3 regions of the Sporosarcina soli genome follow, and region 1 is predicted to be linked to each of the others. Evidence: predicted binding sites of a transcription regulator. Region 1 holds the regulator's gene; each other region holds the start of a gene.
The links. Region 1 encodes LexA, which represses DNA repair genes until DNA is damaged. Its sites were predicted from a motif close to CGAACATATGTTCG; they were not measured.

Region 1 (10,806 bases):
CAAGCTCTCTATCTACCGCCAGAGATTGTGCCGCGAATGCTTCGTTCGCTTCGACGAGCTCGATATCCGCCAGCTCCAGATCCGCTTTGTTGAGCGCCTTTTTCACCGCTTGGACAGGACCGATTCCCATGACGGATGGATCGACACCGGCACTTCCATTCGCCGCTATAGTCGCGAGTGGTGAAAGCCCGAGCTCATCCGCTTTTGCTTTTGACATGATGACAAGAGCCGCTGCCCCATCATTGATGCCCGATGCATTCCCCGCTGTTACGCTGCCGTCTTTTTTAAATGCAGGGCGAAGCTTGCCAAGTTTGTCGACCGTCGTCCCCGCTTTGACGTATTCATCTGTATCGAATACGATCGGATCCCCTTTGCGTTGGGGGATTTCGATCGCGACAATCTCCTCTTTAAAAACGCCGGCCTCAATCGCTGCCGCCGCTTTTTGTTGAGATTTTGCTGAAAACGCATCCTGTTCTTCGCGTGTAATTTCATAACGATCGCATAGATTTTCAGCCGTGATCCCCATGTGGTAATCATTGAATGCACACCAAAGGCCATCTTGGATCATGCTGTCCTTGATTTTCTGATCTCCCATCTTAAAGCCTTCTCGTCCATTTTGCAATAAATAAGGGGCTTGGCTCATATTTTCCATGCCGCCTGCAACAACGATTTCCGCATCGCCGGCAACGATTGCTTGACGTGCAAGATGTACAGCCTTCAAGCCGGAACCACATACTTTGTTGATGGTCATAGCCGATACACTTTCAGGAAGGCCAGCCTTTAACGCAGCTTGCCGAGCCGGATTTTGACCAAGTCCTGCTTGTAGTACATTCCCCATGATGACTTCATCGACATCCTCAGAATTGATCCCCGCCCGCTGGATGGCTTCTTTAATGACAGTTGCCCCCAACTCTGTTGCCGGGACATCTTTCAATGACCCCAAGAAAGAACCAATTGCTGAACGTACCGCACTTACAATTACCACTTCTGTCGACATTTCATTTTCCCCCTATTCTCTTAATTCAGTTGCCTGTATATACATCCCTTCTTTACAATATACTAGAGGAGGGATGTTATGTTCATTTTACCAAACAATGTGACAATTATCGAGGTGGGACCTCGAGATGGTTTGCAAAACGAAAAAAAGCATGTCGATGAAGCAAACAAACTCGCTTTTATCCATGCTTTACAACGTGCAGGCATTCAAGAAATGGAACTCACTTCGTTCGTTTCGCCAAAATGGGTGCCGCAAATGGCAGATGCCAAAGCCATTGTAGAGAAAACCGAGAAAGTAGGACGACAATTTGTCCTTGCACCGAATGCCAAAGGTGCAGAACTGGCCATTGAAGCTGGTGCACGTAGCGTTGCCGTCTTTGTAGGGGTCAGCGAATCATTTAACAAAAACAATATCAACCGAACGACGGATGAAGCGATGGACGCCCTTGAACCTGTCATTCAAAAATTGAAAAAGGATGGCGTGTTCATCCGGGCTTGCATTTCCACTGCATTTTATTGCCCATATGAAGGAAAGATAAATCCTGATGACGTCGTTGCATTATGCCAACGCTTCGTCGCAATCGGAGCGGATGAACTCAGTGTTGCAGATACGATTGGCATGGCCAATCCGAAGGAAAGCTATGTGCTGTTCCATCGCTTAAAAAATGAGCTTCCCAACGTCCTGTTGACCGCCCATTTCCACGATACGCGGAAGATGGCACTGGCAAATATTTTTGCAAGCCTGCAAGCGGGTATCGACAGATTTGATACCTCTGCAGGAGGCTTGGGTGGTTGTCCCTTTGCACCAGGCGCGACAGGCAATGTTGCCACTGAAGATGTCGTGTATATGCTCGATACGCTCCAAATCGAAACGGGGGTCGATGTAAAAAAAGTATGTGAGGCTATCCAAATGATTGCACCGCACGTATCTAGACCAATCGACACGGCAATGTACAAGTTGTTTCTTAATGAGCAATTGAATTAGGGAGATGAACGGTTTGAAACGTCGTATCCTCTATGCGATAGGTGTCATTTCAGGTTTGTTTTCAGCGTTAATCACCATTTTCGGTGTATTCACGACGAATCGGGTCATGTTCTTGAAGCTGAAAGATGCAGACCTGATTTTGGAACGTGAAATCCTTGCCAAACGATTCGACCAACATTGGTATGAAACGGTCCGGAAAGAGGAAATGTGGATTGAGTCACCGAACGGCTACCGTTTGAAAGCCGTATTTCTAAAACCACTGGATACAACAAAAACGGTGATCATCTGCCATGGTGTTACAGAAAACAAGATCAATTCAATGAAATATGCCCGGCTTTTTGAAAGATTGGGATTTAATTCTGTCGTGTATGATCACCGCCGTCACGGCGATTCCGGGGGCAAGACAACAAGCTTCGGTTTTTATGAAAAATCAGATTTGCAAACGGTTGTCCATACAATCCGAGAGCGAATCGGTTATAATGCTTTACTTGGCATTCACGGTGAATCGATGGGCGCAGCGACGACCATTTTGTACGCAGGGACATTTGAAGATGAAGCCAATTTCCATATTGTTGACTGTCCATTTTCAGACATTACGGAGCAAGTGCTTCATATTTTGCGAAAAGATACACCGCTTCGCACTTCTATGGCGATTCGGATTGCCAACCTCTTTCTGAAAATAAGGGATGGGTATACACTCGGTTCGATTTCCCCCCGTGAAGTAGTGATGAATATTACAAACCCGATACTTTTTATCCATAGTATGGAAGACGACTTCATCCTCCCTTATATGACAAAAGAATTGCATGCGTTGAAACAAGGGGACAAAATGCTGAAACTCTTCCCAAAAGGAGCGCATGCAAAATCATTCAATGACAACCCAGAACAATACGAAGAAACCGTCCAGGAATTCCTGACGCGCTTCGACTTAAATTGATCCAGAAAAACCCATTCAAAGCATCGAATGGGTTTTTCCTATGTTATAATTTCTTTCTTATTTTGAGCAAGCAGTAATCCGACACGGCTTGTCCGCGTCACATTCCATCATTTCTTCTTGCTGGCCTTGTCACTCACTTTGTTCATTTGTGCCATCATTTGATTGATCTTCTTTTGTGAAGGCTTTTGACCCATCTGCATCATCATCATACGTAGCATTTCTTCATTAATCGGCGGGTTATCTTTCAAATATTTCATCATATATTGACGTGCAATGAAAAATCCGAGGGCCACACCTGCGATTAGCGCGACGATGATCAATACGATCCACCATACAGTACTCATCCGCTATACCTCCTTCACCTCAGTAATTCGAGTTTACTCTACCATGAAGGATTATACAACATTGCGGCAGTGAATAGCAATGGACGCCCGGAAAATTATAGTATTGTGCGTGGATTACATGACAAATCGGATAGAGACGCACAATAAAAACGCGTATCCCTATCCGATTCGACATGGATTGATCATAATAAGCCAGCAGCCTCTTTCACACGAAGATCTGTATATTTAATCGGTTTCAACCATCCCCATTCTCCCTGACCATCCATCACCGCAAAAAATCGGTCATCCGAGCCGGATAATGCGACGAACAGATCCAAATCCAACATCCTTGAACCATTGCAGCAGACATTCAGCGAATAAGATGATTGTGAGATGACAATGGAACCTTTCACCGGATGGGTCAATTTGTATTCTTGATCCCGGTATTCAATGGACGGAAAGCCTTTCCCAAGATTGGTCATGATCGCTTCGTCAATCAACTGATCTTCAAGCTCTTCACATAAGTAATGTACTTCCGGTAAGTAATCATTTTGAAGCCCATCTTCTTTCAACAAATCATACAGCAGTCTTTCTCGCCCTATAACAAATGGCTGGTACATTTCTTTCACCTTATAAATTCCATATGATCGCATAATCGTCACCGTTGCCAATCTATTAACTTTGTTTGTTACCCCTGCGGGTAAAACAAAAAAATTAGCGAACGGCTTTCACCTCCTCACTCATTTTCTCCAGCTGTTGCTTGCACCTATTTATAGCGTACAGCTTCCGTATTAAAAAGGCTGTCAGATTGCGGAATAGAACCACACTATTATTGTCGGAAAAGAAAGAGAATTTGTGAGGATAAAAGAAAACTGTTCCAGCCGTCCTTTTTCTGAACAGCGGAACAGTTTTCCGTTCGATATTAGTTATTGAATAACTCTTTCACTTTTGTAACGACATTTTCTTCAGTAAATCCGAATTCTTTGATCACTGTATCTCCAGGAGCACTCGCACCGAATGTATCGATGGAAAGGACTGCTCCTTCATCACCTGTATACTTATGCCATCCGAGTGATGTTCCCATTTCAATCGCAAGACGTTTTTTCACTTCTTTTGGTAAAACGCTTTGTTTGTAAGCTTCGTCTTGTTTTTCAAACAGATCCCATGACGGCATTGATACGACTGCTGCGTCAATGCCTTCTGCCAACAGCGTTTTCTGAGCAGCCACAGCTAGACTCACTTCTGAGCCCGTTGCCAGTAATATCGCATCTGCTTGTTCTTTTGTCGCCGGCGATACGATGTACGCCCCTTTTTTGACACCCGTCATTGCAAGTTCACCCGACTTCGGCAAAACAGGCAAGTTTTGACGAGAAAGAACAAGGACGGTTGGCGTACTTTCAGAGGTTACTGCCGTATGCCATGCCGCTGATGTCTCATTAGCATCGGCTGGACGAATGACCGATAGACCTGGCATTGCACGTAAAGAAGCAAGATGCTCGACAGGCTCATGTGTCGGGCCATCTTCACCAACTGCAACGCTATCATGTGTGAAGACATACGTAACCGGTACGCCCATCAGAGAAGACAAACGGATTGCTGGTCGGACGTAATCGCTGAATACGAAGAACGTACCCCCGAATACTTGTAGACCGCCGTGTAAAGCCATTCCGTTCAGTGCTGTCCCCATAGCGAATTCGCGGACGCCGAACCAAATGTTACGTCCAGCATAATTGGCCGGTAGGAAATCCCCCGCCCCTTTGATCGTCGTCTTATTGGAGCCTGCAAGATCCGCACTACCTCCGAAGAATGAAGGGACTGTTTTCGCAATCGCATTGATGGCATCGCCTGATGCGGAACGAGTCGCGTGGGATGTACCTGCTTCATATACCGGCAAAGCTTGTTCAAATCCTTCCGGAAGTTTGCGATCAATGGCATCTTGCAATTGTTGCGCAAGTTCACCATGTGCAGCTTTGTAATTTGCAAATAATTCGTTCCATTCTTGTTCCTTTTTCGCGCCCAATTGCTCGGCTGCTTCTTGGAAGGTTTCATAAACCCCTTCCGGAACATGGAAGTCTTCTTCAAATGTCCACTTGTAATATTCTTTCGTTAATTTCATCTCATCTTCGCCAAGTGGTGCGCCGTGTGAGTCCGCTTTACCGGATTTGTTTGGAGAGCCGTAGCCGATCACTGTTTTCACTTCGATGATTGTCGGGCCTCCTTCATTTCCTTTCGCTTCTTCGATCGCATTTGAAATGAGTCCGATATTATTGCCATCTTCTACACGGATGTAATTCCAGCCGTAAGACTCGAATCGTTTACGGATATTTTCAGTGAAGGACATATCCAAATCCCCATCGAGGGAAATATCATTACTATCGTATAGAACGATCAGTTTATTCAACTGGAGATGGCCCGCAAGTGAAATCGCTTCAGCTGCAACACCTTCCATTAAATCACCATCGCCGCAGAGTGCAAAAGTGTGGTGATCGACCACTTCGAAACCGGGCTGATTATAAGTTGCAGCAAGATGTCTTTCTGCCATCGCCATTCCGACAGCCATCCCGATCCCTTGCCCAAGCGGTCCTGTCGTCGCTTCAACGCCAGCTGTATGACCGTATTCCGGGTGACCAGGCGTTTTTGAATTCCACTGTCTGAAGTTTTTGATTTCATCCATCGGAAGATCGTAACCGCCTAGATGCAGTAAGCTGTAAAGTAGCATTGATCCATGGCCAGCGGAAAGAATGAAACGGTCGCGGTTAAACCATTTCGGGTTTGCAGGATTATGGTGCATATGCTTTGTCCATAATGTATAAGCCATCGGCGCCGCGCCCATCGGTAATCCCGGATGGCCGGAATTCGCTTTTTCAATTGCATCGATGGACAGAGTACGGATCGTGTTAATCGCGAGTTGATCGATCTGTTGAGTCATTGTATACATCCTTTCACAATTCAAAATCAAAGTAGTCTAACATTACTTCCATCTACTAGTTTAGACAATCCGGTGGATGAATGCAAAGGTCAGTTGAGGTATTTATGATTGCGGGCTTGTTTCACTTTTTCCGGGGTCACATCATTGCCATCCGGATCAACCACTTTGACATGCTCAATCGTATCACGCATGGATGTTCGGAATGACTCCAAATACTCCTTGCGCAATTGCGTCTGCTCTTTCGCTTCTTCAATCGTGAGTCCCGACGTCTTCGATTTTTTTGACAATTCGTTAATGCGCTTGATTTTATCTTTTGAAAGCATTATCGTTTCCTCCATTTAATAAAGAATACTTAGAACGTATACAAAAAGAGCAGAAAGTGCAAACAATCAGCCTTCCTGCTCCATTTCAAATTCCTTATAACGACGGTGGACAGTCGCTTTGCTAATATCATGACCGAGACCTTTCAGAACACCTGTGATCTCTTCGTATGTCAAACCCTTATCCCTTAACGCCACAATCTCACTGATCGGCACTTCAATCCGCTCACGCCCTTCCGGATTTCCCCTGTTTTTCAAGTTGCGCTCCGGCCGGTACCCTTCCTTCACGGCCCGTCTCATTCCACGCCTAATTTTAGCATTATGTAATTTCCTTTGGTATTCCTCTACGATCGCCAAAATTTCCAGCAGCATCGTATCCATCTCATTGAGTGCAATCGGACCGCCATCATTGTGGGAATAAACAGCCGTATCGGTTTTCGCCAGCAGATGTAAAACCGCCATCCGTGCATTCCCACGTCCAAGTCTTGTCTCATCTTGGATCAAAACCGCGTCCACTTTCTCATCCCTTACAAAGTCAAGAAGTGAAAGCAAACCTTCCCGCTCAATATCATAACCGCTATGTTTGTCCCTAAAGCAATCAGCTATTTCAAAATCCAATGTAGCCGCCAAGTCCTTCAGCTCTTCTTCCTGCCTTGCCAAGGACATCTCCTGGGCATTTTTCTCTGTGCTCACCCGGCAATAGATGACACAGCTTTTCCTGTAATCACTCATCTTCCACTCTCCGCTATTTGATGATCGAAGGACTTATTCCTTAGTTTCTCGTAAGACGGCAAACGCAATTCAGTTCCGGGATGGATGGTGGATGTCGCTAAATCATTCAGTTTCACCACATCTTCAATCCATTCATTCACCGGACGATTGTCCGCATGCTGATGAGCCAATGCCCATAGTGAATCGCCTTCGGAAACCGTGATCTCTAGATAAGCCGCTTCTTTATTCAACTTGTTTACACCTATCATTGTAAAGCCTATACATAAAATGAACAGTACAAAAAAATAGCTATTATTTTTGATGAAAGTCATAAAAAATCCCCTCCACGAATATTTGTTCGGAATACTTGTTCTCATTATAAAAAAGCCCAATTGGATTGTCAACATCTTTTCAGAACTTGTGTTTGCCATCCATGCGAACGGCTGTTATAATGATGATATGAAAAGTTCGGTTGTTCGTATTCATCATCCGAAGAAAAAGAGATTACGAGTTGAGAGGTGAATGGAGTGAAAAAGATTTCAAAAAGACAGGAAGATATATTGTCTTTTATCAAAGAGGAAGTGAAGAAAAAAGGTTATCCACCATCCGTGCGGGAAATTGGTGAAGCGGTCGGCCTAGCTTCCAGTTCGACGGTTCACGGACATCTTGCTCGTCTGGAAAGCAAGGGGTTTATCAGGCGAGATCCAACAAAGCCGAGAGCGATTGAAATTCTCGATCCGGATGGATTGGACGCGATGAAACCAGGTGTTCTCCATGTGCCGCTTGTTGGAAAAGTCACAGCGGGATTACCGATTACAGCGATTGAAAATATCGAAGAGTACTTCCCTCTTCCCGAATCGTTCGGTACGGCGGAAGACAAGCTGTTCATGCTTGAAATTGTCGGCAACAGTATGATTGAAGCCGGTATCTTGAATGGCGACCATGTCGTCGTCAAACAGCAAGCGACAGCCAATAATGGGGAAATCGTCGTTGCGATGACAGAAGATGACGAAGCGACCGTCAAACGCTTCTTTAAAGAACAAGGCTATTTCCGGTTGCAACCTGAAAATGCCTCGATGGATCCGATTATTGTCGATAACGTCTCAATTCTCGGTAAAGTTGTCGGGGTCTATCGATTGATTCATTAATTTCAAACAAAAAGAGCTATTCCGTTGCATGCTTGCATACGGAATAGCTCTTTTTGTTTGGTATCAATTACGCCTCGGCGTAATTGCGTCCAGAGCTCGCTCGCATCTAGCTCTGGGCGCCAGGAGCTTAGGTCATAAGTCAAAGCTGTTCTGTGGCAAAAAACGCCACGCCACATCTTCACCTTATGCCTGTCGCTGCTAATCAGGCGCCCAACGCTTTTGGAAGAAAAGCTCCTCTAAAAACTTGTGACATCCGCGGGTCTACAGGATGTAGGTCATGCAGTCGTTGCGAATCGAACAGCGAAGGGTTCGATTTGCCGTATTTCTGCGATCTTTGTAGAAATTAAGGCACTTTCCTTTTAGGACGTCGCGCACTTAGACTGCCTTCCATTATTCGTTCAGCGGGCGTTTGAACAAACGCTGAACAGAAAAAACAAAATCGCATTCATCTCGCCACCTGGGGAGGTGGGAGTCTTCTGCTGAATGTAGATAAAGGGCACTTCCATCTTCTCCGTGCCTAGTTTTCGATTAATTGATCCTCAACAAGTTTTTCAATGGAAGACAGGACGGCGGCTTTAACATGCTCATACGTCAGCCCCCCTTGGACGTAAGCCGTATACGGCGGCCTGATCGGGCCATCCGCTGTCAGTTCAATGCTGGAGCCTTGGATGAATGTCCCGGCCGCCATGATGACGTCATCCGCATAACCAGGCATATAGGAAGGCTCAGGTGCATAATGGGCATTGATCGGCGAGTTCGATTGAATCGTCCGACAAAACGCTATCATTTGATCCGCATTAGCGAATGAAACCGATTGAATGAGATCCGTTCTTTTGTCTGTATAATGGGGCGATGTCTGCAAGCCGAAATCTTCAAGGATTGCCGCTGTAAACAGGGCGCCTTTGACCGCTTGGCTGACGATATGCGGCGCGAGGAAAAATCCTTGATACATTTCCAGTAACGTATCGAGCGATGCACCCGCTTCCGCGCCTAGACCTGGGGAAGTCATTCGATAGGCACATTTTTCAACAAAATCAGCACGCCCCGCGATATACCCCCCTGTCCTTACAAGACCTGCGCCCGGATTCTTAATGAGCGATCCTGCCATCAGATCTGCTCCGACTTCCGTCGGTTCTTTCTCCTCGACGAACTCACCGTAACAATTGTCGACAAATACGACGAGGTTCGGATTGATAGCCTTTACTTTGCGAATCATGTCCCCGATTTCATCGACCATGAAAGAAGGACGATCGGAGTAGCCTTTTGATCGCTGGATACCGATCATCTTCGTCTTCTGATGGATATTTTTCGCAACTTCTTCAAAATCAACCGAACCATCTTCCTTCAGATCGATATGCTTGTATGTGATGCCATAGTCTTCAAGTGAGCCGGTATCTTTCCCTTTTCCGTAAACGATCGATTCCAGTGTATCATAAGGTTTTCCCGTAATATAAAGTAGCTCGTCACCCGGCCGCAGGATACCGAATAAACTGATCGAAATGGCATGTGTCCCGGAGATAATCTGATTGCGTACAAGACAGGCTTCCGCTCCGAAAACATCGGCATAGACCTGTTCAAGCGTATCCCGGCCGCTGTCATCATAGCCGTAACCCGTTGAGCCGGACAAATGAAAATCGCTGACCATATTTTTACGGAACGCCGCTAGTACTTTCCGTTGATTATAAAAAGCGGTTTTTTCGACACTTTTGAAAAATGGTGCCAGCTTACCTTCCATCGCTTCCGCTTTGCTTAATAGGCGATCATCCAATTCAGTTAATTGCATTGTGATTCCTCATTCCATTCAATAGTCACTCCATTATCTTATCAGTCTGGCCACATAGGTCAATATTTTGGTTTGTTTTTTTGATTGAAAAATAATACGCAAATTAAAAGCGGAACGAGGAATGTTAGCCTCGTTCCGCTTTTGTTTTCGTCCAGACTCCAGGCGCCAGATGCTCGGAGGCTCACAGGATGTGAGTTACGCAGTCGTTGCCAGTCAAACACCGAAGGGTTTGATTGGCCTTAATTTCTGCGTTTTTTGCAGAAATTAAGGCACTTTCAGGACGCGGCGCACTTAGACTGCGTTCCTTGATAGTCAAGCCGACTCTGTGGCAAAGAACACCACGCCGTCGACTCGCCTTATGCCTGTCGCATCTAAACGGCGCCTTACGCTTTTGTTTAATCTTCTTCTTTTAAAATGACTGGCTTAGATGGGACATATGTGGAAATTGCATGTTTATAAATAAGTTGCTGTTTCCCATCAGATTCAAGAAGGACAGTATAATTATCATATGATTTAATAAGTCCTTTTAACTGAAACCCATTCGTTAAAAATACGGTCACGAATGTATTGTTCTTTCGTAACGAGTTCAAAAAAACATCTTGCATATTTCTCTGTGCCATACACGGAATCCTCCTGTTGATGTCCTCTATTTCTCCTGCTCCACTTATCTTATT
Region 2 (10,806 bases), on a different contig from region 1:
GGGACAAATGTCGAAATGCCTAGTATCAGAGGGATTCCAACGTCCTGCTGATTGAAATGTAAAAGCAATTACGTCGACACGCAAAGAATGGTGCGACAGAAGACACTATACCATAAAAACGCATCTAAAACAAAAAGGTTCCCCGGAAGTTAGCCTATAATTAGACAAAACGTTTGCATAGGATACTGATAGAGAGGGGGTGCTCCTATGAGCGGATGTAACCAAGGTTCTTCGGGATTCGCGTTGATTGTTGTATTGTTCATCTTATTGATCATTGTTGGTGCAGCCTTTTTATACTGATGAATGAAAAAGGCTTGATGCCTTCAATCGAAACAAAAAGTCCATTCCCTGAATAAGGGGATGGACTTTTCTTATACTTGAAGAAAAACTTCTACATAAAAAGATAAAATCAAAATTGTGACAAGTATGTTAACCGTTTTATATATTTTCGGCTGCTTCTCTTCCGGTATCTCCCGGGATTCGCAAAGCGCATATGTCATTTTGTTGATTTGATACAAATAAAATAATGAGAACAGAATTGTAATAAGTAAAATCAAATCTATTCCTCCTCTTCAGCTTGGCAATGTAATCATAGCAGAAGTTAGCGTGAAATGGAATGGTTAAAACTTCTGCCAAAGGAATCAGCGCGCAGGTTCCTTTTCCTTCTGAATCATTGCCTTTTCCGTTTTATCTACGGTAGAATCCCCAAAACCATCTTTGAGATTTTCAAATCCACGCTCAAAAATTTCCATAAAATCTTGACCGTAAATATTTCGGAGGACGGACATAACTTCAAGGAATTCCGGGAATTTTCCATACAACTCTTTAATCGGCAGGGAGCCTTCAAGAATGCCGTGATGTGTATTATGATAGTTATCATTCATGAGGAGTAGAAGGTCTTTCCCTTTTTCTGTTACAGCTACATATGTATTTCGGCGATCATCTTCTTTTTTATAAAATTCGAGATAGCCTCGTTCCTCCAGTTTTTTCGAAAAGTTGAAAGCGGTCGATACATGCATCACCCCGAATTTGGCGATGTCAGAAATTGTGGCACCCCCAAGATGGAAAGCAATCCATAAAATATGATGCTCATTAATATTCAGATCATAAGGTTTGATCCATTGTTGCCAATCTCTTTCCACAGCTTTCCATAGTGCTTTGGACATCTGTGCAACGCGCTGACTGAAAATCATTGCCTCTAGCGGGGAAAACCTTTGTTCCGACATAGGGAACACCTTCTTTCTTTAATAGTCCATACTTTTTATTATAGCAGGAAAACAAAGAAGTGAAAAGTAAGAATTGCATAAAAACTTTTCTAATAATAATAATTAAGAAAAGCGGATGCATATTGATTTCTTTGCATCCGCTTCGAGTTGTCATTATTTTTGTTGTGTAGCAATAGTTTGTTCCAATTCTTCGAGAGCCTTCTGAATGGCGGCGATTTCATTTTCCAACCGATCCTTATTGGGCTCGGTGGACTGTTGCCATTTGTCTACTGAATGTTTGATGCCTTCAATTGCAGCTGGAACTGTTTCTTTTGCCTCTTTCGTCAAATGTGAAACCGATTCTTTCAAACTGTCGATTTTCACTTTTACATCTTTAAATTTCTCTTTCATATCAACAGATGCATTTTTTACAGACGATCGTAGCTCATTCCCCGATTGTGGAGTTGAAAATAAGACAGTTACTGCTGCCGCGATGGATCCAGCAGCAACTCCAAGTAAAAATGTGGATGTTTTCATGATTGGTTGAGCTCCTTTCTATACTGACTAGTATTCCTGTTCTTACTCAATTAAAACATGGCGTGACAAGTTGAGCAAACAATAATCAATTACGCCTTGGCGTAATTGCGTCCAGATTTTGAATTGCGCTTTCTAATGGCTGGTGCCTTAATTTCTGCAAAAAAACGCAGAAATACGGCAAATCGAACCCTTCGCCGTTCGATTCGCAATTAACTCCTTTCAAAATCTATAACATCCGCGGGCCTACAGGATGTAGGTCATGCAGTCGTTGCGACAGGACGTCGCGCACTTAGACTGCCTTCCATTATTCGTTCAGCGGGCGTTCGGCTCCCGCTAAACAGGAAAACAAAACTGTATCGTGACTTATAGAGGTGAGATTCCTCTACTGAACGAAGATAAAAAGCTTTCCGCACTTACAACGGAAAGCTTTTATAAGTTCTTTTAATTGGATAATACAGATTTAAAAGATGAGCGTTTCATCAAATTGGTCACAATTGGATAGATGATGAAAAACGCGATACAATTCATCAAAATGGCAGGCAGGACAACTACTACGAATAGAGTTGTAAAAGCCACTGCAGGCGAATCTAAGCCTGGAAGCGTTACGCCTAGTAGAAATAATGCGACCGATAAGAATATACTACCTGACAAAACCGTTCCGATACCTGTAACAACGGTTGTGACAATCAAATTCCGCGATAATTTCTTTAGTAGAATAATAATACCGTAAACAACAAAAGCCGTTACGAACTTATCGATAATATTCGGGATGAATCCCCCCGGGAAACTGGAGAAAATACCAGAAATAACACCGGTCGTTAAAGCCAATAAAAATACGTTTCTCGTTGTCGGAAACAAGATGATCCCGATGAACATCATCGTCAGCATGAAATCAGGTTTCATACCTTCACCATAACCGGGTATAATCAAATACAGTGCAGCACCGACAGCGACTAACAGCGCCATTAATACAAGTTCTTTCGTTTTCAATTCTCATCTCTCCTCGACTCGTCTATGGTTTTCCTGCCGTATCCTCGTGATCGACAGCGAAAAACTTATAGTGATTTTACACCAATTTCAAATAACTCGCAAGCTTAATTTGATTCAGCAGAAGTCACCCACTACTACATGTGGTGGTGGAATGCCAAAATGCTTTAAATCTGGGGGAGTCCAAACTCCCCGCTGATTAGGGGAACTCAGGCTAAGATCGCCGCGTCCTGCGGCAATGCCTGAGTGACCAACATCCTGTAGGCCCGCGGATGTCACGGATTTTGAAAGGAGTTAATTGGTCAATCGTGCTTGTAAACCCGCAGCGATTTCTTGGATGCGCTCGGGTGTAAACTCTGGGGATTTCGGTTGGAATGTCGGTTGGAAACCATCCGTCTCATCATAGCGTGGGATGAAATGCAGATGGAAATGGAAGACCGCTTGACCTGCATGTGCACCATTGTTTTGCAATAAATTCATCCCGGCCGGTTCGAATTCCGCTTTTAGCGCATTGGCGATTTTCGGCACAACGGCAAATAGATTCGATGCCTCTTCTTCGGTTAACTCATAGACGTTTTCCCGATGTTGTTTAGGGATCAGCAGGGCATGTCCTTTCGTTACCGGACCGATGTCCATGAAGGCAAGCGCATGCTCGTCTTCATAAATTTTGGCGCTTGGAATGGAACCTTCAATAATTTTACAAAAAATACAATTCGTCATTTCAGCACACCCTTTCATGAATAGGACAAGTTTAGCATATTTTTAACTAAAGGGGTGCTGGATTCATCGAGGTGACGAAAGCTTTTTCAATCATTTTTTGATAAACTGAAAAGAAGAATGGAGGATGGATATGGCAATTCTCGAAATGAAAGACGTAACAGGTGGCTATACACGTAAACCGGTTCTACATGACCTATCATTCAACATCGGTGAAGGAGAACTCGTCGGTTTGATCGGCCTGAACGGGGCGGGGAAAAGTACGACGATTAAACATATTATCGGCCTGATGAATCCCCATAGCGGAGAAATTCGCGTCAATGGAGTAACGTTCAGTGAGAATCCTGAAATGTACAGAAAGGCATTCACATACATTCCGGAAACGCCGATTTTGTATGAGGAATTGACGCTGCGGGAGCATTTGGAATTGACGGCGATGGCTTACGGGCTGGAGAAGGAGTTATTTGAAGCGCGTTCAGCAGAGTTGTTAAAGGAGTTCCGCATGGAAAAACGGTTGAAATGGTTTCCTGCCCATTTTTCGAAAGGAATGCGGCAAAAAGTGATGATCATGTGTGCGTTCCTCGTCAACCCTTCGTTGTACATTATCGATGAACCTTTCGTCGGCTTGGATCCACTCGGGATTCGATCGCTTTTGGAGCAGATGACGGAGCGGAAAGAAAACGGGGCATCCGTTCTCATGTCCACCCACGTCTTATCGACGGCAGAAAAATATTGTGACCGGATCATTTTGCTGCACGAAGGACGGGTGCGAGCGGAAGGGACAATGGAAGATTTGAGGAAAGCTTTCGACCGTCCGAAGGCATCCTTGGATGACTTATATATCGCGATGACAGAGGAAGCGGATTATGAACAATTTGCGTGACATCTGGGGGAACCGGTTCGTCCATTATATAACCGAACTCCAAAAATATATGAAGTACGTCTTTACCGGCCATTTGGCCATCGTGCTCGTTTTTACAATCGGTGCGGGAGGCTACGCCTATAGCGAGTGGTTGAAGGAAGTGCCGACGGATTTCCCGGCTACCTTGCTCACGGCTTTGATCATTGCGGTGGCGCTGGCGATTTCGTCACCTACGACACTGTTAAAGCCGGCCGATACAGTTTATTTCCTACCTCTTGAACATCGGCTGGATCGCTATTTGGGCCGAGCTTTAAGTTGGACAACCTTTTCTCAATTGCCCTTGCCGCTATTGTTGTATATCGTTGCGTTACCGCTCTTGTCTGCAACGGAGACGGGTTCGAAGTTGCTCTATGTTTGGCTTGCTATTTTCATTATTGTGTTGAAATGGCTGTTCGTTGAAACGGAATATGCTGTTCGGCACGCTACAGGAGGTGCCGGCGTTTGGCGGGATCGGCTCATCCGTTTTCTGTTGGCGGCCTTTCTCATTTTCGTTTGGCTCAGCCCTTATCCGTATTTGACGGTAGCTTTTTTCGTCATCATCGGCCTTTACGGTGTGTATTGGCGGAAAAAGAAATCGGAAAAGCCATTTCCTTATGATCATTTTATCGCTTTGGAGCAAAATCGAATGATGCGCTTTTACCGTTTTGCCAATTATTTCACAGACGTTCCGCATCTGAAAGGATCCATCAGTCGAAGAGGATGGCTAGGCTCGCTATTTGGCACGGCGAAGTTTGGAAAGACAGTTCCACAAGATTATTTAATCAGACGGACATTTCTTCGAACGGATGACAACTTCTGGCTGTGGGTAAGACTGACTGCCTTATCTATACTTGGGGCCATTTTTATACCATTCCCGATTGTTGTGATCATTTTTGCGGGCGCACTCGCATTTGCAACATCAGTGCAGCTAATCTATGCATTGCGTGCTTCGGACGAATTCAGGATGGATATGCTCTTTCCTGAGCGGATGGAAACACGACCTGGTGCCATTCGGAAAAACGTCAGATTGGTTCAATGGATCCAAGCAGTTCTCGTTTTCATTAGCGCTTTGTTCCTTTACGGCATTTCTTCCACGCCCTTGCTATTGGGCGGCGTCATCTTGCTGATTTCGGAAGTGACCATCCGTTTCACAGATGCGAGAAATAAAGAACATTAACAGTAATTTTGCTTCTCTGACGGTGGGTTTGAAAATAGAATATTCTAAAAAATATCTTGCAATTGGCCCCTATTCTTCGGTATAATAAATAAAAGCCATCAGGGGTGAGCGAGATGGAAAAAAACTATTCATATGCTGAATTTTTGAAAGCCGTCGGGAAAAACGGTTCATCGCTTCAAGCAGAAAAATTGCTGAATGAAATTTATATGGACCTATTTTTGAATCACATTCACCGGGAACAAACGAAAGCCAGATTGATGGATTTAATTGATAATGCACTGGATTGTCGGGATGAAGAGGCCTTCCAGACTTACACGGAAAGATTATTGAAACTAGAAATTAGTGATTAAAAATTGAAAAGACGTTGCGTGTGTCACCTTACATGCAACGTCTTTTTTTGCGTGTTTCGACCATTAGAATATACGTTCGTTTTTTACTCGTCAAAAGATGGGTAAAGTGATAAGATAGATACAACTTGCTTCAACTTGATTCAGCAGAATTTCCCCATTTCTATAAGTAGCGGGATGAATGTCGATATACATTGAAATCAGGGGGGTCCACATTCCCTGCTGATTCAAGTTGAGCCTCCGGCGAATGTCACAGATTTTGAAGGGAGTTAATTGCGCAAGCACAATTCAAAATCTGGACGCAATCACGCCGAGGCGTGATTGATCTATTAATAGGGAGGGACTTCAATGGTCCAAAAATTCAACTTACAAGCACCCTATACGCCAAAAGGGGACCAACCGTCAGCCATCGTCAAACTGGTGGAAGGGTTGGAAAAAGGGCAAAAGCATCAGACGTTGCTTGGGGCGACAGGGACGGGCAAAACATTTACCATTTCGAATGTCGTAACCGAAGTGAATAAGCCTACGCTCGTCATTGCGCACAATAAAACATTAGCCGGCCAATTATATAGTGAGTTCAAAGAGTTTTTCCCGGATAATGCCGTCGAGTATTTCGTCAGTTATTATGATTATTACCAGCCGGAAGCGTATGTCCCACATACAGACACCTATATTGAAAAAGACGCCAGTATCAATGATGAAATTGACAAATTGCGCCACTCCGCTACTTCCTCGTTATTTGAACGGAATGATGTGCTCATCGTGGCGTCGGTGTCCTGTATTTACGGTCTCGGGAATCCGGAGGAATATCGGGAACTCGTTGTCTCGCTTCGCACCGGCATGGAGATCGGACGCAACGAATTGCTCCGGAAGTTGGTCGATATCCAATATGAACGGAATGATATCAACTTCGTCCGCGGAACGTTCCGGGTCAGGGGCGATGTCGTTGAAATATTCCCGGCATCGCGCGACGAGCGCTGTATGCGGGTCGAGTTTTTCGGGGATGAAATCGATCGGATACGGGAAGTGGATGCGCTGACGGGAGAAATACTGGGTGAACGTGAGCATATCGCCATTTTTCCGGCCTCCCACTTCGTAACGCGTGAAGAGAAGATGGTCAAGGCGATTGAGAATATCGAAGCCGAACTGGAGGAACAGTTGAAGGTTCTGCGCAGTCAAGATAAGCTCCTTGAAGCGCAACGCCTTGAACAACGGACACGCTATGATTTGGAAATGATGCGTGAAATGGGCTTCTGTTCGGGTATTGAAAACTATTCACGGCATTTGACGCTCAGACCTGCAGGAGCCACACCTTATACATTACTGGACTATTTCCCGGATGATTTCCTGATCGTTATCGATGAAAGCCATGTCTCAATCCCGCAAATTCGGGGCATGTTCAATGGAGACCAAGCGAGGAAAAATGTCCTCGTCGAACACGGATTCCGGTTGCCATCCGCACTCGATAACAGACCGCTTACGTTTGAGGAGTTCGAAGGTCATGTGAAAGAAGCGATTTACGTATCAGCCACGCCAGGCCCTTACGAAATCGAACATACACCTGAAATGATTGAACAGATCATCCGCCCGACTGGATTATTGGATCCTACGATCGATGTCCGGCCAATCGAAGGACAGATCGATGATTTGATCGATGAAATCCACACCCGGATTCAACAGAACGAACGTGTCCTCATTACGACATTGACAAAGAAAATGTCGGAGGATTTGACGGATTACTTAAAAGATATCGGCATAAAAGTGCAATACTTGCATTCGGAAATCAAAACGTTAGAACGTATTGAAATTATACGGGAGCTGCGGCTCGGCACATACGATGTCCTTGTCGGCATCAATCTTCTAAGAGAAGGACTCGATATTCCGGAAGTCTCATTGGTAGCCATTCTCGATGCGGACAAGGAAGGCTTCCTCCGTTCGGAGCGATCGCTTATTCAAACGATTGGCCGTGCTGCACGGAATTCCAATGGGCATGTTGTCATGTATGCGGATCGGATGACAGATTCCATGACGAAAGCGATTGACGAGACGAAGCGACGTCGGGAAATTCAAATGGCATACAACGAAAAACATGGCATTACGCCGACGACGATCAATAAAGAAATTCGCGATGTCATCCGTGCAACGCAAGTCGCAGAAGAAACGGAAACGTATGTAGAGAAATTGACTAAAGGCAAGAAACTGACAAAAGATGAAAAAGTGACGCTGCTTGAAAAACTCGAGAAAGAGATGAAAGAAGCAGCGAAGGCGCTTGATTTCGAACGGGCTGCAGAACTGAGAGATACGATTTTGGAACTGAAAGCGGAAAGGTGAGTTTCTATGAAAAATAAAGAAATCGTCATACAAGGAGCACGTACACATAACTTAAAAAATATTGATGTCAGCATTCCACGGGACAAACTGGTCGTCATGACTGGTTTGTCGGGATCGGGAAAGTCTTCCCTCGCTTTTGATACGGTGTACGCGGAAGGGCAGCGACGTTATGTAGAATCGCTGTCCGCGTATGCCCGTCAATTTCTCGGGCAGATGGATAAGCCGGATGTGGATGTCATCGAAGGACTATCTCCGGCCATTTCCATCGACCAGAAGACGACAAGTCGAAATCCACGCTCCACTGTCGGAACAGTGACGGAAATCTATGATTATTTGCGCTTACTTTATGCGCGGGTCGGAAAACCGGTTTGTCCGATCCATGGAACGGAAATTTCATCCCAAACGGTCGAACAAATGGTGGACCGTCTCTTGCAATTGCCGGAACGTTCACGTATCCAAGTGCTCGCCCCGATCGTTTCCGGCCGTAAAGGAACGCATGTAAAGCTGATTGAAGACATTAAGAAACAAGGGTATGTCCGTATTCGTGTCAACGGGGAAACGATGGACCTGGACGATAATATCGAACTCAATAAAAACAAAAAACATAATATTGAAGTCGTGATCGACCGGATTATTATTAAAGAAGACGTTGCCGCCCGGCTAAGTGACTCGTTGGAATCGGCACTTCGCCTCGCAAATGGCACTGTTTTGGTCGATGTCATCGATGGAGAGGAAATGCTATTCAGTGAACATCACGCTTGTCCGCTTTGCGGATTTTCAATCGGTGAATTGGAACCGCGTATGTTCTCTTTCAATAGCCCGTTCGGCGCCTGCCCTGATTGTGATGGGTTAGGCAACAAGTTGGAAGTGGATCCCGAGCTGGTCATTCCAGATTCATCGCTTTCCTTGAAAGACCATGCCATCGCTCCGTGGGAACCGACAAGTTCTCAATATTATCCAGAATTATTGAAAACGGTGGCGAATCATTTCGGTATATCGATGGATGTACCCGTTAGCGAACTGTCTAAAGAGGAGCTTGCAAAGCTTCTGCATGGAGATAAAAATGAGAAAATCCGCTTTCGCTATACGAACGAATTCGGAAGTACACGGGATAACAATATTTACTTTGAAGGCATTTTGTCGAATGTAGAACGAAGATTCAAAGAGACATCTTCTGACTACATACGGGAACAGATGGAGAAATACATGGCACAAAGGCCTTGTCCGACCTGTAACGGTTATCGGTTGAAAGAGGAAACGCTAGCTGTAAAAGTGAACGGGGCGCATATCGGTCAAGTTACGGAATTATCCATTATGGAAGCGGACCACTTTTTCAAAGACTTGGAACTCTCTGAAAAAGATGCACAAATTGCCAAATTGATCTTACGGGAAATTGCGGAACGGCTAGGCTTTCTTGTCAACGTCGGGCTGGATTATTTAACGTTATCGAGGGCGGCAGGAACGCTTTCAGGCGGAGAAGCACAGCGTATCCGATTAGCCACTCAAATCGGTTCGCGCTTGTCTGGCGTGCTCTATATTTTGGATGAGCCATCGATCGGTCTTCACCAACGGGACAACGACCGCCTGATCGGGACTTTACAAAGCATGCGCGATATCGGCAATACGCTCATCGTCGTAGAACATGATGAGGATACGATGATGGCGGCTGACCATTTGATTGATATTGGACCGGGAGCAGGCGTTGCAGGAGGAGAAATCGTCTCTGCCGGCACGCCGGAAGAAGTAATGAACGATCCGAATTCGTTAACGGGACAATATTTGAGCGGGAAAAAATTCATTCCGTTGCCGCTGGAAAGACGGAAATCGGATGGACGGAAAATCACGATCAAAGGCGCTTCAGAGAACAATTTAAAAAACGTTAACGTTCAAATTCCGCTCGGGCAATTTATAGCGGTGACAGGCGTTTCAGGCTCGGGGAAAAGTACATTGGTCAATGAAGTGCTCTATAAGGTGCTTGCCCAGAAATTGAACCGTTCGAAACAGAAACCGGGTCAATTTAAATCGGTGACAGGACTTGAAGAACTGGAGAAAGTTATCGAGATCGACCAGTCGCCGATCGGCCGTACACCTAGATCGAATCCGGCCACTTATACCGGCATGTTTGACGATGTGCGGGATGTGTATGCATCCACAAACGAAGCGAAAGTCCGGGGATATAAGAAAGGCCGGTTCAGCTTCAATGTGAAAGGTGGACGCTGTGAAGCATGTCGAGGAGACGGGATCATTAAGATTGAAATGCATTTTTTACCGGATGTCTATGTGCCTTGTGAAGTCTGCCATGGCAAACGTTACAATCGGGAAACATTAGAAGTCCGTTACAAAGGGAAGAATATCGCCGATGTCTTGGATATGACGGTCGAGGATGCGTTGGTGTTTTTCGAAAATATCCCGAAAATCAGCCGTAAATTACAAACAATCATGGACGTGGGGCTAGGCTATATTAAACTGGGACAGCCCGCAACGACATTATCTGGCGGGGAAGCACAGCGGGTGAAATTGGCTTCCGAACTGCATAAGCGATCGAATGGAAAGTCGTTCTATATTCTCGACGAACCGACGACCGGATTGCATGTCCATGATATT
Region 3 (10,806 bases), 360 kb from region 1:
GTCATCGCTGCAGGGAACGACAAACTATGGAAAAGTGTTTGCCAAATTGTTGATAAATGCGAACTTGCAAATGACGAACGATTTAGCTCTCAAGTGTTGCGGGCTAAAAATCAAAAGGAACTATCCGCCATTTTACAACCGATTTTCTTAACCGCTACTGCTGAAGAATGGCTGGAAAAGTTCGATCATGCAGGCGTGCCTTGTGCACCGATCAACGACTTTGAAGAAATTTTAAAAGATTCTCATGTCACTTCAATGAACATCATCAAAGAAACAAAACTGCCGAATGGAACAACGACCAAAGATATCGGATTTCCAATAAAAATGAGCAACTTCAACTTTGAAATCTTCAGAAATGCTCCAAAACTGGGAGAGCATAATGATGAAGTATTTGAAGAATGGCTGGGCATAAAAAATTTTAACCTTTATAGGAGGGGAAACATTGATCACAACAGATAAAATGCATCCAGAACTAAAAAGTTTTATTGAAGATCTAAAGGTGATTATTAAAGACGGCGAATCAGAAGAGGTGATCACAGAGAATGTAAGAAGTCGGATTAAACGTTTACTGACGGATGATGGTGTGATTCCTGCTGCTTATAAAATACCAAATCCAGATAAATATACTTTATACCCTGTCTATATCGCACCGGATAATAGCTTTTGTATTGCTTCTGCGGTATGGGACGTCGGCCAATCAACCCCCATCCATGATCATGGAACTTGGGGGGTGATTGGAATCATCCAAGGAAATGAGCTGGAAATTCACTATGATGTGGATTCAAAAAATGAGCTGATAGCAGTACAGGAACGTGAATTTCAAAAGGGAGATACCGTCGTTTGTTGTAAATCCGATCGTGATTTACATAAAGTGCAATGTGTTTCTTCTATTCCTTGTGTGGGCATTCATGTTTATGGTGGAAACATTGGAGAAATGGAAAGGCATATGTACGATCCAGTGACAGGTAATAAAAGGACGGTTGTAACGGCTTGGGATACGGTTACTGCCGTTGAATAAGAAAAAATCGCCTTTTGATTGGCGATTCAAAGAGGGATTTGCTCCCCGGAAACTTTAAGGACAATCTCAATAACCTCTTCAATATATTGTGGGATATATCCGTCTTCTTTATAAATACAACAAAGGTCAAGTGAGAATTCCATATCTTGAAATTCGATAACATGTAAACCTTCGTACTCTTTAAATGGCAGATCATTCACATAGGTTTCGGCCAATATCGATACGCCAATCCCGGCTTTCACTAAATCCCGAATCGTATCATAACTATCAAATGACCCGACGATGTTTTTGCTAAACTGTGGACCGAAAGTCAGCAAAAGCGTTTCCCGCACCATGCTCTTGTGATACAAGAAAAAAGGTTCCGATGCAAGTTCTTTGATGGATATATTTTCATTTTGAGCTAAACGATGATTCTCGGAAACGACCGCCACATATTTAACTTTGAATAAATCTTTCCAAAAAACCTTATTCGTTTCCAAAAATTCTTTTGTGCCCTTGTTTACTGTTACTAAACCGACATCGATTTTAGAACTAATGAGCATATCGATTAAATCGACAGAACCCCCTTGGAAAACATTGAAAATAATATGTGGATATATTTTCGTGAATTCTTTGAAGAACGAAGGAAGTACCCTAGCTGCCATAATGGGTCCAAGTCCTAACCGGACTTGACCACTTAAAGGATTTTGAATTTCCTCAATTAGTTTTTCTGCGTCATGAATAGCGGCAAGGATCTTTTTGATCGAAGGGAGAAGTTTTACTCCTTCTGGGGTCAGTATTACATTTCTGCCTTTTTTTTCGAAAATGGGGAATTTAAGATTCTGTTCCAAGGCTCGGATCTGTTGACTGATTGTCGGTTCTGTGACAAATAGGTGTTTTGCGGCTTCTCTCATGGTTCCATATTTTACGACACTATCGACATATTTTAAATGGCTGATGTTCAAATGGCTCACCTCACAGTTCATAATCTAATAGCATTATATATTTTAATAGTGCTATAATTCAAACGAATCAAACTATTAGGGGCCGATAAGGAAATCCAGAGAAGAAATACATGAAGCTTTACCTTTACTTATCAAAAGGGGGATCACCAATTATGCGGAACAATCAAAGTAATTTTATCGGTAAGTTAGTTATGCTAGTCGTTTTACTGTTTGGCGTCGCGGCCTGCTCCTCCGAATCCAACGAAAATGTGAATGGGGGGAGCGAAGAAAAAGTGAAGTCCGATGAGAGCGCACCTCAAAAGGGAGGAGAATTGGTGATTGCCTATGAAGCGGATGCAAGCAGTTACGATCCGATTAAAGCGACGAATACAATCAATCATCCGCTCTTAATACCTGTGTATGATACGCTTATTGCGTATACCCGTGAACTTGAACCTAAAGGGGGATTGGCGGAATCATGGGACATTCCGGATGAAAAAACGATCATCCTCATGTTAAGAGAAGGCATACTGTTCCATGATGGCACGCCATTCAACGCTGAGGCAGTTAAATTCAATATTGAAAGAGCGAACTCCGAAGATTCTCTTGTTTCCGATCTAGCAAGTATTGAGAGTGTGGAAGTCGTCGATGAAAAAACTGTGAAACTCCACTTGGAGAAGCCTGATTCTTCAATCATTTTGGCGCTTGCAGACGTCGGTGGAATGATGGTTTCGCCAACGGCCGTTCAAGAAAGCGGAGAAGACTTTTCTCAAAAGCCGGTTGGGACAGGACCCTACAAACTGGTTCACCATGTACCGAATGGCGAAGTCGTTTACGAAGCAAATGAAGCATATTGGCAAGAAGGGCAGCCGTATTTGGATAAAATGACGATAAAAATTATGGCAGATGAAAATACAAGAATTAACGCCTTAAAATCAGGCGAAGTACATTATGCTGAAAATATTTCTCAAACCAATGTTGCCAGCCTGAAAAACGACTCGAATATTGTATTGAAAGAGATAATGCCGCTTCGATTTGAAAATATTTTTTTAAACACTTCGATATCGCCTGTCGACAATAAAGCCGTCAGACTGGCGATATTACACGGGATTAATCGTGAAGGGCTGATTCAAGCACTTAACTTTGGGAATGGAGAGCCGGCAAGTCAATTGTTCCCATTGGAATATTGGGCTGCGGATGCCAGCATGAAGATAGATTATGATCCCGAAAAATCGAAACAATTGCTGAAAGAAGCCGGTATTGACAATGTTTCATTTGAATTGATCCATTATACACCTGCTTATGAACAAAGATTGGCTGAAGCGATCAAAAGTCAATTAAGCGAAGTCGGAATCCAAGTTGACTTGCAACCGATGGAGGCGCAAGCAGCGATTGCGAAGTATGGGGAACTAAAAAGTCCAAGTATATTGACAAGATGGAATGGACGCCCTGACCCGTTAATGACAATGAAAGCGATATTCTCCCGATATGGTTATTATAATAAAGGCGGAAATACAACAGATGAAATAGAAAACCTCATCGCCGAAGCCGCCGCTAGTTATGATCGGGGTGAGCTTGCCAAGCTGTACGGCGAAATTAGTAAAAAAGCATTATTAGACGAAGCAATGATTATCCCACTTTACTTTTCGCCAAGGGTATCCGCGATGAATCAATCCGTAAAAGGTTTCGAGCCCAATATGCAAGGAAAACCGTTCTATACAACGATTTGGAAGGAGAATTAACGAGTAGTCTTGAAAGGGGGGCGTTGAGATGTTTTTGAAATTTTTAGTGCGTCGATTGTTGTTCGTTATCCCGATGTTGTTCATAACAACGCTTATTGTGTTTTCTTTTATTTTACTCATTCCAGGTGATCCTTCTCTAGCTTTGCTCGGTGAGAATGCTACACCTGAAAAGATAGCCCAATTGCGACAGCAATTGGGCTTGGATCAAAATATACTTCTACAATACTTCGAATGGTTGAAAAATGCGATGCATGGGGATTTGGGGCGTTCTATCTTTACAGGTCAATTTGTTCATGAAGCGGTTTTCAGTCGGTTGGCGGTCACATTTCAACTCGTGATTGTCGCGATGATGATGTCTATTGTGGGAGGCATGTTCTTTGCAATCACTTCCATAATTTTTCCGAATAGCTGGATGGATTATGTTGCCCGCTTTTTTGGAACTCTCGGTACTGCGATTCCGAACTTTTGGTTGGCGATGCTTCTTGTGTTGTTTTTTAGCCTTACATTAGATTGGTTGCCGGCGACCGGCTTTACGAGCATTTTTGATAACCCGATCAGTTTTTACAAAGGGATTTTATTACCTTCCCTCTGCCTTGCAACAGCGGGGACTGCCCAGATTACAAGACACTTAAGATCATCCTTAATGGAAGTGATGGGGACGGATTATATCAGAACTGCACATTCCAAAGGAGTGGATCGCTGGCGGGCACTTTTCAAACATGGTTTACAAAATGCTATGCTCCCTGTCGTGACAACTATCGGTATATTATTCGGAAATTTGTTGGGATCTACAGTCGTCATTGAGACGATTTTTGCAATACCTGGAATGGGTCAGCTCGCCGTGAACTCGATTTTACAGCGAGACTTTACGATGCTGCAAGGCGTTGTGTTAGTGATGATTGTCATGATCATACTCATTAACTTTATTACAGATATTCTGTATGCCATTCTAGATCCTCGGATCGAATATTAGGAAAGGAGTCGGGAAAATGAGTTTGTCAACGATCCTAAAGCGTCTACTAGCCGAACGTCTTGCGTTTTTCAGCCTTCTCTTTTTAATCGTACTAATTATTATTTCCCTGATCGCTCCTTATATCGTTCCTTATCAGCCACTTAAGCAGGATCTGGCCAATGTGATGCTTCGTCCAAGTGGGCAGCATTGGCTTGGTACGGATGAACTTGGACGTGATATTTTCAGTCGATTGTTAATGGGGACGAAAGCGGCAATCCAAGCCGCCTTGTTTGCCATTTTGATTCCACTCTGTATCGGTGTGCCCATGGGGATTTTATCAGGTTACTTAGGTGGTGTCATCGATGATATTTTCATGCGGATTGTCGATGGTATCATTGCCATTCCTGCCATTTTGTTGGCTTTAGGGATTACTGGGGCGTTAGGCGTAAGTTTATGGAATGCCATGATTGCAATCGGAATCGTTTTCACGCCGCAATTTGCCAGACTGGCAAGAGGCCAAACCTTACAAATCCGCTCAGAGCCTTACGTTGAGGCAGCGAAAATTTCGGGTGCAGGTGCAGGTTGGATCATGCTGAAGCATATTATCCCGAATATTGCTCCGCCTATTGTTGTTCAAGCATCGTTCAATCTGAGCTATGCCATTCTTGTTGAGGCATCACTCAGTTTTCTAGGCATGGGAGCTCAGTCTCCACAAATCAGTTGGGGAAACATGATTCAACAAGCATACAGCATGATCAACATGAATCCTTGGATGATTATTTATCCTGGATTGGCTATTATGATGACCGTGCTTGCCGGTAACTTTCTTGGAGACGGCCTCCGATTAGCGCTCGATCCGAAGTATAAAAAAGCATGATAGAGGGGGTAGGGAGAATTGAAAGAAACGGAAAGTCCATTGCTTGAAGTGAAAAACCTGAAAACATATATACCTACAGCAAAAGGTGAAATTTATCCTGTCAACGATATCTCATTTTCCATTCGGAAAGGTGAAATTGTCGCACTGGTTGGAGAGTCGGGCAGTGGAAAAAGTGTTTCTTCCCTTTCGATTATGGGTCTCAATGCAAGCGCAATTAAATATAAGTCTGAAAGTAACATCTTGTTCAAAGGGGAAAATCTACTGGAATTAAGAGAGAAAGAAATGCGGAAAATTCGTGGCAACGAGATCGCTATGATTTTCCAAGATCCAATGTTTTCACTGAATCCGGTCCATCCGATCGGCAAACAAATTGCCGAGTCCATCATTTTGCATAAGAAAATGAAATATAAAGAAGCTGAAAAGATAGCATTAGATCTATTAAATAAAGTCGGTATTCCTGATGCGAAGCGCCGCTTACACGACTACCCTCATCAGTTGTCTGGAGGGATGCGGCAAAGAGTCATGATTGCCATCGCGCTTGCTTGTGACCCGCAACTGCTTATTGCAGATGAACCTACCACTGCACTCGATGTAACCATACAAGCGCAAATCTTAAGTCTATTACGCAATCTGCAACATGAATTTGGAATTTCGATCTTGTTAATCACACATGATCTCGGGGTTGTAGCGGAAACAGCTGATCGTGTCCTCGTCATGTATTGCGGAAAAATTGTCGAAGAAGGAACCGTGGAGGCTATTTTCGAAAAGCCGCTTCATCCGTATACGAAAGGATTAATGGCTAGTATACCTCCATTGCACGGACCTTCTAAAGAAAAGTTAGACGCCATTCCTGGTGTTGTTCCGAGTCCTTTGAAATTGCCGAAAGGATGTCACTTTAGTACACGCTGTGAATTTGCAACGGAAAGATGTCATCATGAAGAGCCTGCCTTGATTCTACATCCTTCAGGCAGTAGGGTTTCCTGTTGGAATCCGCTCGTCGAGGAAAGGGAGATGACGCAATATGCAACAGCCGCTAGTATCTCTTAAAGGGATAAAAAAGTATTTTCCGATCGGAAGCGGGCTTTTCGGTAAAAAAGATTCATTTGTAAAGGCCGTCGACGACGTAAGCCTAGATCTCTACCCCGGTGAGACGGTCGGGTTGGTAGGCGAATCTGGATGCGGAAAGTCAACAACTGGCAGAATGGTTGTCGGTCTCTCCAAGCCGACAGAAGGGGAGATTTATTTTCAAGGTAAAAAACTAAGTGACTACAAAAATAAAAAAGCTTTGGGGAAAAATCTGCAAATGATTTTTCAAGATCCTTATTCATCATTGAATCCTAGAATGAAAGTCGAGGATATTATCGCCGAACCCCTTGTCCTACATAAAGTCGGGACAAAATTGGAAAGAAGAAAAAGAGTGGACGAGTTATTGGAGAGGGTCGGATTGGATTCGTATTATGGGAACCGTTATCCGATCGAATTTTCGGGAGGGCAAAGACAGAGATTAGGTATTGCGCGCGCACTTGCTCTGGAGCCGAAACTCATCGTATGTGATGAGCCAGTCTCTGCTTTAGACGTATCGATCCAGGCACAAATATTAAATTTATTGAAAGAAATCCAAAATGATCTCGGGCTGTCTTATCTCTTTATTGCTCACGGCATCCAAGCGGTAAAACATATTAGCGATAAAATAGCGGTAATGTATCTTGGTAAAATCGTCGAGTTTTCGGATACTGGGAAATTATTTGAGAATCCGAATCACCCTTATACAAAAGCGCTTTTGTCGGCAGTACCTCAGCCGGATCCAAAGATGCGGGATAGAGAGCGTATCCTGCTAAAAGGAGATTTGCCTAGTCCCGCAAATCCTCCTATTGGCTGTAGCTTTCATACCCGCTGTCCAGTAGCGATGGAGCGATGTAAGAGCACAACGCCGATTTTGTTACCTACCTCGGCGCAGAGCTTAACTGCTTGTATTCTCTATGAAGAAAGTCATGGGGAAAAGTCCAATGTGAAATCGGAATCCATTGAAGAAAAACTTGTTATGATGTGATGAATGTCTAGCATGTACTGTCCCCCTGATAGTAACGGAACCTTCAGCCGGATTAAGTTCATTTGTAGAAAATCACAAAAATAAATAGCCGAATCATTGTTCGCTACAATTACTTCCTGTCATCCCAAACTTTCTGTACAATAGAAAGAAAGGGATGACAGGATTTTTTTGATTTATAAAGTTCAACTAACAATCAGTGGGGGGTTCCTCCCACTGATTGTTAGTTGAACCAATCGGGCTTTTACGGGCAGTTGATCTCCCACCTATCCTTATCGTTTTACTTAAGTCTTGAAGTGGGAATCTTACTGCCCGTTAATGCGGGATAAACAAATGAATCACCTATATATATCCATAAAAAGGAGGGACTTCATATGTCACTACGTTTCATAACCGGCAGATCAGGTGCTGGGAAAACGACGTTCATTGAGCGGGAGATTGCTGCGGAGTTGCAACGGGATCCGATGGGGGCGCCGGTTATTGTTATTGTGCCTGATCAGATGTCGTTTTCGATGGAGCATAGTTTGTCCGTCAATTTCGGTTTAAAGGGATTGATCCGTGCACAAGTGTTGACGTTCAAGCGGCTGGCTTGGCGTGTGTTGCAGGAGACAGGCGGAATTACGCGCAAGGAAGTGGACGGTTTCGGTTACCGGATGTTGGTCCGAAGTGTGCTTGAGGAGAATCAGGAAGAATTTAAGTTGTTCCGTCAAGCTGCGGGCAAGCGTGGGTTTACGGAACAAATAGGGGATTTAATGAAGGAATTCAGTCGCTATTGCTTGGATCACGAAACGATGGGGAACTTGCATGATGAATTGGCGACAAAGGGGGCACCGCGAACGTTGCTCGATAAAGCGAGCGATTTGTCGCTGTTGTTGACGAAAATCGAGGAGAAGTTAGGAACGACCTATGTGGATAGTGAGGGGCATTTGGCGCTTCTCGCTTCCCAAATTCAACATTCGGACCTGTTGAAAGGTGCCGATGTCTATATCGATGGCTTTGAAAACTTCACGACGCGGGAATACGAAATTATTTCGGAATTGATGAAGCATACGAAGCGCACGACCATCGTGTTGCCAATGGAAGGGGCGCTCACCGGATTTGGGGATCATGAACTGTTTTTCAATCCTGTACGGACATCATTGAAATTACGGGAACTGGCGCGGGCGGAAGCGGTTGAAGTGGAAGAAGATGTGTATTTGTCAGAAGCGCGCCGATTCAAAAATGACGAGCTGCGCCACTTGGAAGCGGAATTCGATCATTATCCCGCGAAAACCTATGTGTCGGAAGGTCATGTTGTATTGATTGAGGCGGCGGATCGGCGGGCGGAAATCCATGCAATTGCACGGGAAATCCGGGCAATGATGATGGAAGGGAAACGGTATAAAGATGTTGCGATTTTGTACCGACAACCGGAAAAATACGATGAATTGATCAACACGATTTTCCCGCAATACGACATCCCTGTATTCATCAGCCAGAAAAAGCCGATGTTGCATCATCCGCTCATCGAGTTTTCCCGTTCGATTTTAGAGGCAGTCACATCGGGCTGGTCATATGAGTCGGTGTTCCGCGCTGTGAAGACGGATCTCTTTTTCCCGCATGGAGAAGATAAGTTGTTATGGCGTGAGCGTGCAGATCGATTGGAAAACTATGTGCTTGCCCATGGCATTTACGGACAGCGTTGGTTCGACGACAGTCGCTGGCGTGTGAAAAAATATCGCGGGCTTGAACTATATTCAGACGTACAAACCGATGAGGAACGGGCGTTAGAGAAAGAATTGCATCAGATGCGTGACGTCATCCGGGAGCCGCTAGCGGAATTTGAAAAGCGCTTAAAACGCTCTAAAACGGGCCGAAATGTGGCGGAAGCGTTGTTCAAGTTTGTGGAAAAGCTGCATGTGTTCGATAAAATCATTGATTTGCGTGCAGAGGAAGAACGTGCCGGCAGATTGCTGAGTGCAACGGAACATGAACAGGCGTGGACGGGCTGGATCAATGTGCTTGATCAGTTCGTGCTCATGTTTGGAGACAAGAATATGAATCCTACCGAAGCGGCACGCATTTTGGATGAAGGGCTTGATACGCTTGAATTTGCGCGTATTCCACCTTCGCTTGACCAAGTGACGGTGTCTACGGTGGAAGTGTCGAGTTTGATGGAAATCGATGCGGTATTCGTACTTGGCGTGAATGATGGCGTGATGCCACAGCGGATGGACAATGAAGGGATCCTCTCAGACGCGGACCGCGAATGGTTTCAAGAAATTGGCTTTGAGCTGGCACCGACATCGAAAATGAAATTGATGGATGAAACATACATGGCCTATCGGGCGTTCACCGCAATGCGTGAAAAGCTGTATGTATCGTATCCGGTTGCCGATGAAGAAGGAAAATCACTTTTGCCTTCCTTATATATCGCGCGTATCCAACAGCTTCTTCCTGGGGTACCGCTGAAACTGGCTGTGACAGATCCATCCGAATTGACATTGGAAGCGGATCCGTTTGATTATATTAGTCATCCTCGCGCAGCGTTGCCGTACATGTCTATGAAGTTGAAAGAAGCGGATCATTCGGGTGTGCTTGATCCGGAATGGCGTGCTGTCATGGCCTATTATGAAGAAGACCCGTACTGGTCTTCCGTGTTCAACCATATCCTTCGTCCGCTCACTGCGGATAGACAGACTGAACGTCTACAACCTGAGTTGACGGCGGGCTTGTATGGTGAATCTTTTGTTTCCAGTGTGTCACGGATCGAATCGTATTACAGCTGCCCGTTCCAGCATTATGCATCGTTCGGACTCGGTCTCCGGGAACGGACAGAATTTACACTGGAAGCGCCAGCTATCGGTGATTTATTCCACGCGGCTTTGAAATGGGTATCCGATGAAACGATGCGGCTCGGGAAAGCATGGGCGGAATTGTCGAAGGAAGACTGTTGGAAAATGGCAAGGCAAGCAGTGGAGGATATTTCTCCGTATTTCTTTAACCGGATATTGTTGTCTACGAACCGTTATGTTTATATTAAACGGAAATTGACGCACATTATCCAGCGGACGATCTATTCGCTCAGTACGCAAGCGAAAGCGACGGTGTTTAAGCCGGTTGCTATTGAAGCCGGATTCGGACCGGGCGAGGAATTGCCACCGCTAGAAATTCCTTTGCGCCGTGGAGATTCGATGAAATTGCGCGGACGGATCGACCGGGTCGATGCGACGGAAATCGGCGGGAAAAATTATGTGCGTGTCGTCGA

Region 2: uvrB (excinuclease ABC subunit UvrB) is a predicted target of LexA. The motif match lies at 5,940-5,953, and genes of this name have one in related genera.
Region 3: addB (helicase-exonuclease AddAB subunit AddB) is a predicted target of LexA. The motif match lies at 7,652-7,665, and genes of this name have one in related genera.

What each region holds. Positions count from the first base shown of each region.
Region 1 covers NZ_JBHSNO010000005.1:245,800-256,605, forward strand. Annotated here, with positions in the region: gene ACFPRA_RS05540 (acetyl-CoA C-acetyltransferase) at 1-997, opposite strand, end outside; gene ACFPRA_RS05545 (hydroxymethylglutaryl-CoA lyase) at 1,076-1,981, shown strand; gene ACFPRA_RS05550 (alpha/beta hydrolase) at 1,995-2,918, shown strand; gene ACFPRA_RS05555 (YneF family protein) at 3,026-3,262, opposite strand; gene sirA (sporulation inhibitor of replication protein SirA) at 3,445-3,894, opposite strand; gene tkt (transketolase) at 4,164-6,170, opposite strand; gene ACFPRA_RS05570 (DUF896 domain-containing protein) at 6,260-6,493, opposite strand; gene ACFPRA_RS05575 (YneB family resolvase-like protein) at 6,560-7,222, opposite strand; gene yneA (cell division suppressor protein YneA) at 7,219-7,533, opposite strand; gene lexA (transcriptional repressor LexA) at 7,729-8,349, shown strand; gene ACFPRA_RS05590 (methionine gamma-lyase family protein) at 8,867-10,132, opposite strand; gene hfq (RNA chaperone Hfq) at 10,528-10,752, opposite strand; gene miaA (tRNA (adenosine(37)-N6)-dimethylallyltransferase MiaA) at 10,797-10,806, opposite strand, start outside.
Region 2 covers NZ_JBHSNO010000016.1:453,125-463,930, reverse strand. Annotated here, with positions in the region: gene ACFPRA_RS22925 (YjcZ family sporulation protein) at 208-300, shown strand; gene ACFPRA_RS22920 (hypothetical protein) at 372-557, opposite strand; gene ACFPRA_RS22915 (HTH-type transcriptional regulator Hpr) at 642-1,226, opposite strand; gene ACFPRA_RS22910 (YtxH domain-containing protein) at 1,380-1,742, opposite strand; gene ACFPRA_RS22905 (tryptophan transporter) at 2,184-2,732, opposite strand; gene ACFPRA_RS22900 (HIT family protein) at 3,024-3,449, opposite strand; gene ACFPRA_RS22895 (ABC transporter ATP-binding protein) at 3,580-4,329, shown strand; gene ACFPRA_RS22890 (ABC transporter permease) at 4,313-5,524, shown strand; gene ACFPRA_RS22885 (IDEAL domain-containing protein) at 5,638-5,874, shown strand; gene uvrB (excinuclease ABC subunit UvrB) at 6,220-8,202, shown strand; gene uvrA (excinuclease ABC subunit UvrA) at 8,209-10,806, shown strand, end outside.
Region 3 covers NZ_JBHSNO010000005.1:609,757-620,562, reverse strand. Annotated here, with positions in the region: gene ACFPRA_RS07300 (CaiB/BaiF CoA transferase family protein) at 1-459, shown strand, start outside; gene ACFPRA_RS07295 (cysteine dioxygenase family protein) at 443-1,018, shown strand; gene ACFPRA_RS07290 (LysR family transcriptional regulator) at 1,045-1,962, opposite strand; gene ACFPRA_RS07285 (ABC transporter substrate-binding protein) at 2,115-3,683, shown strand; gene ACFPRA_RS07280 (ABC transporter permease) at 3,712-4,656, shown strand; gene ACFPRA_RS07275 (ABC transporter permease) at 4,673-5,512, shown strand; gene ACFPRA_RS07270 (ABC transporter ATP-binding protein) at 5,531-6,559, shown strand; gene ACFPRA_RS07265 (ABC transporter ATP-binding protein) at 6,534-7,562, shown strand; gene addB (helicase-exonuclease AddAB subunit AddB) at 7,934-10,806, shown strand, end outside.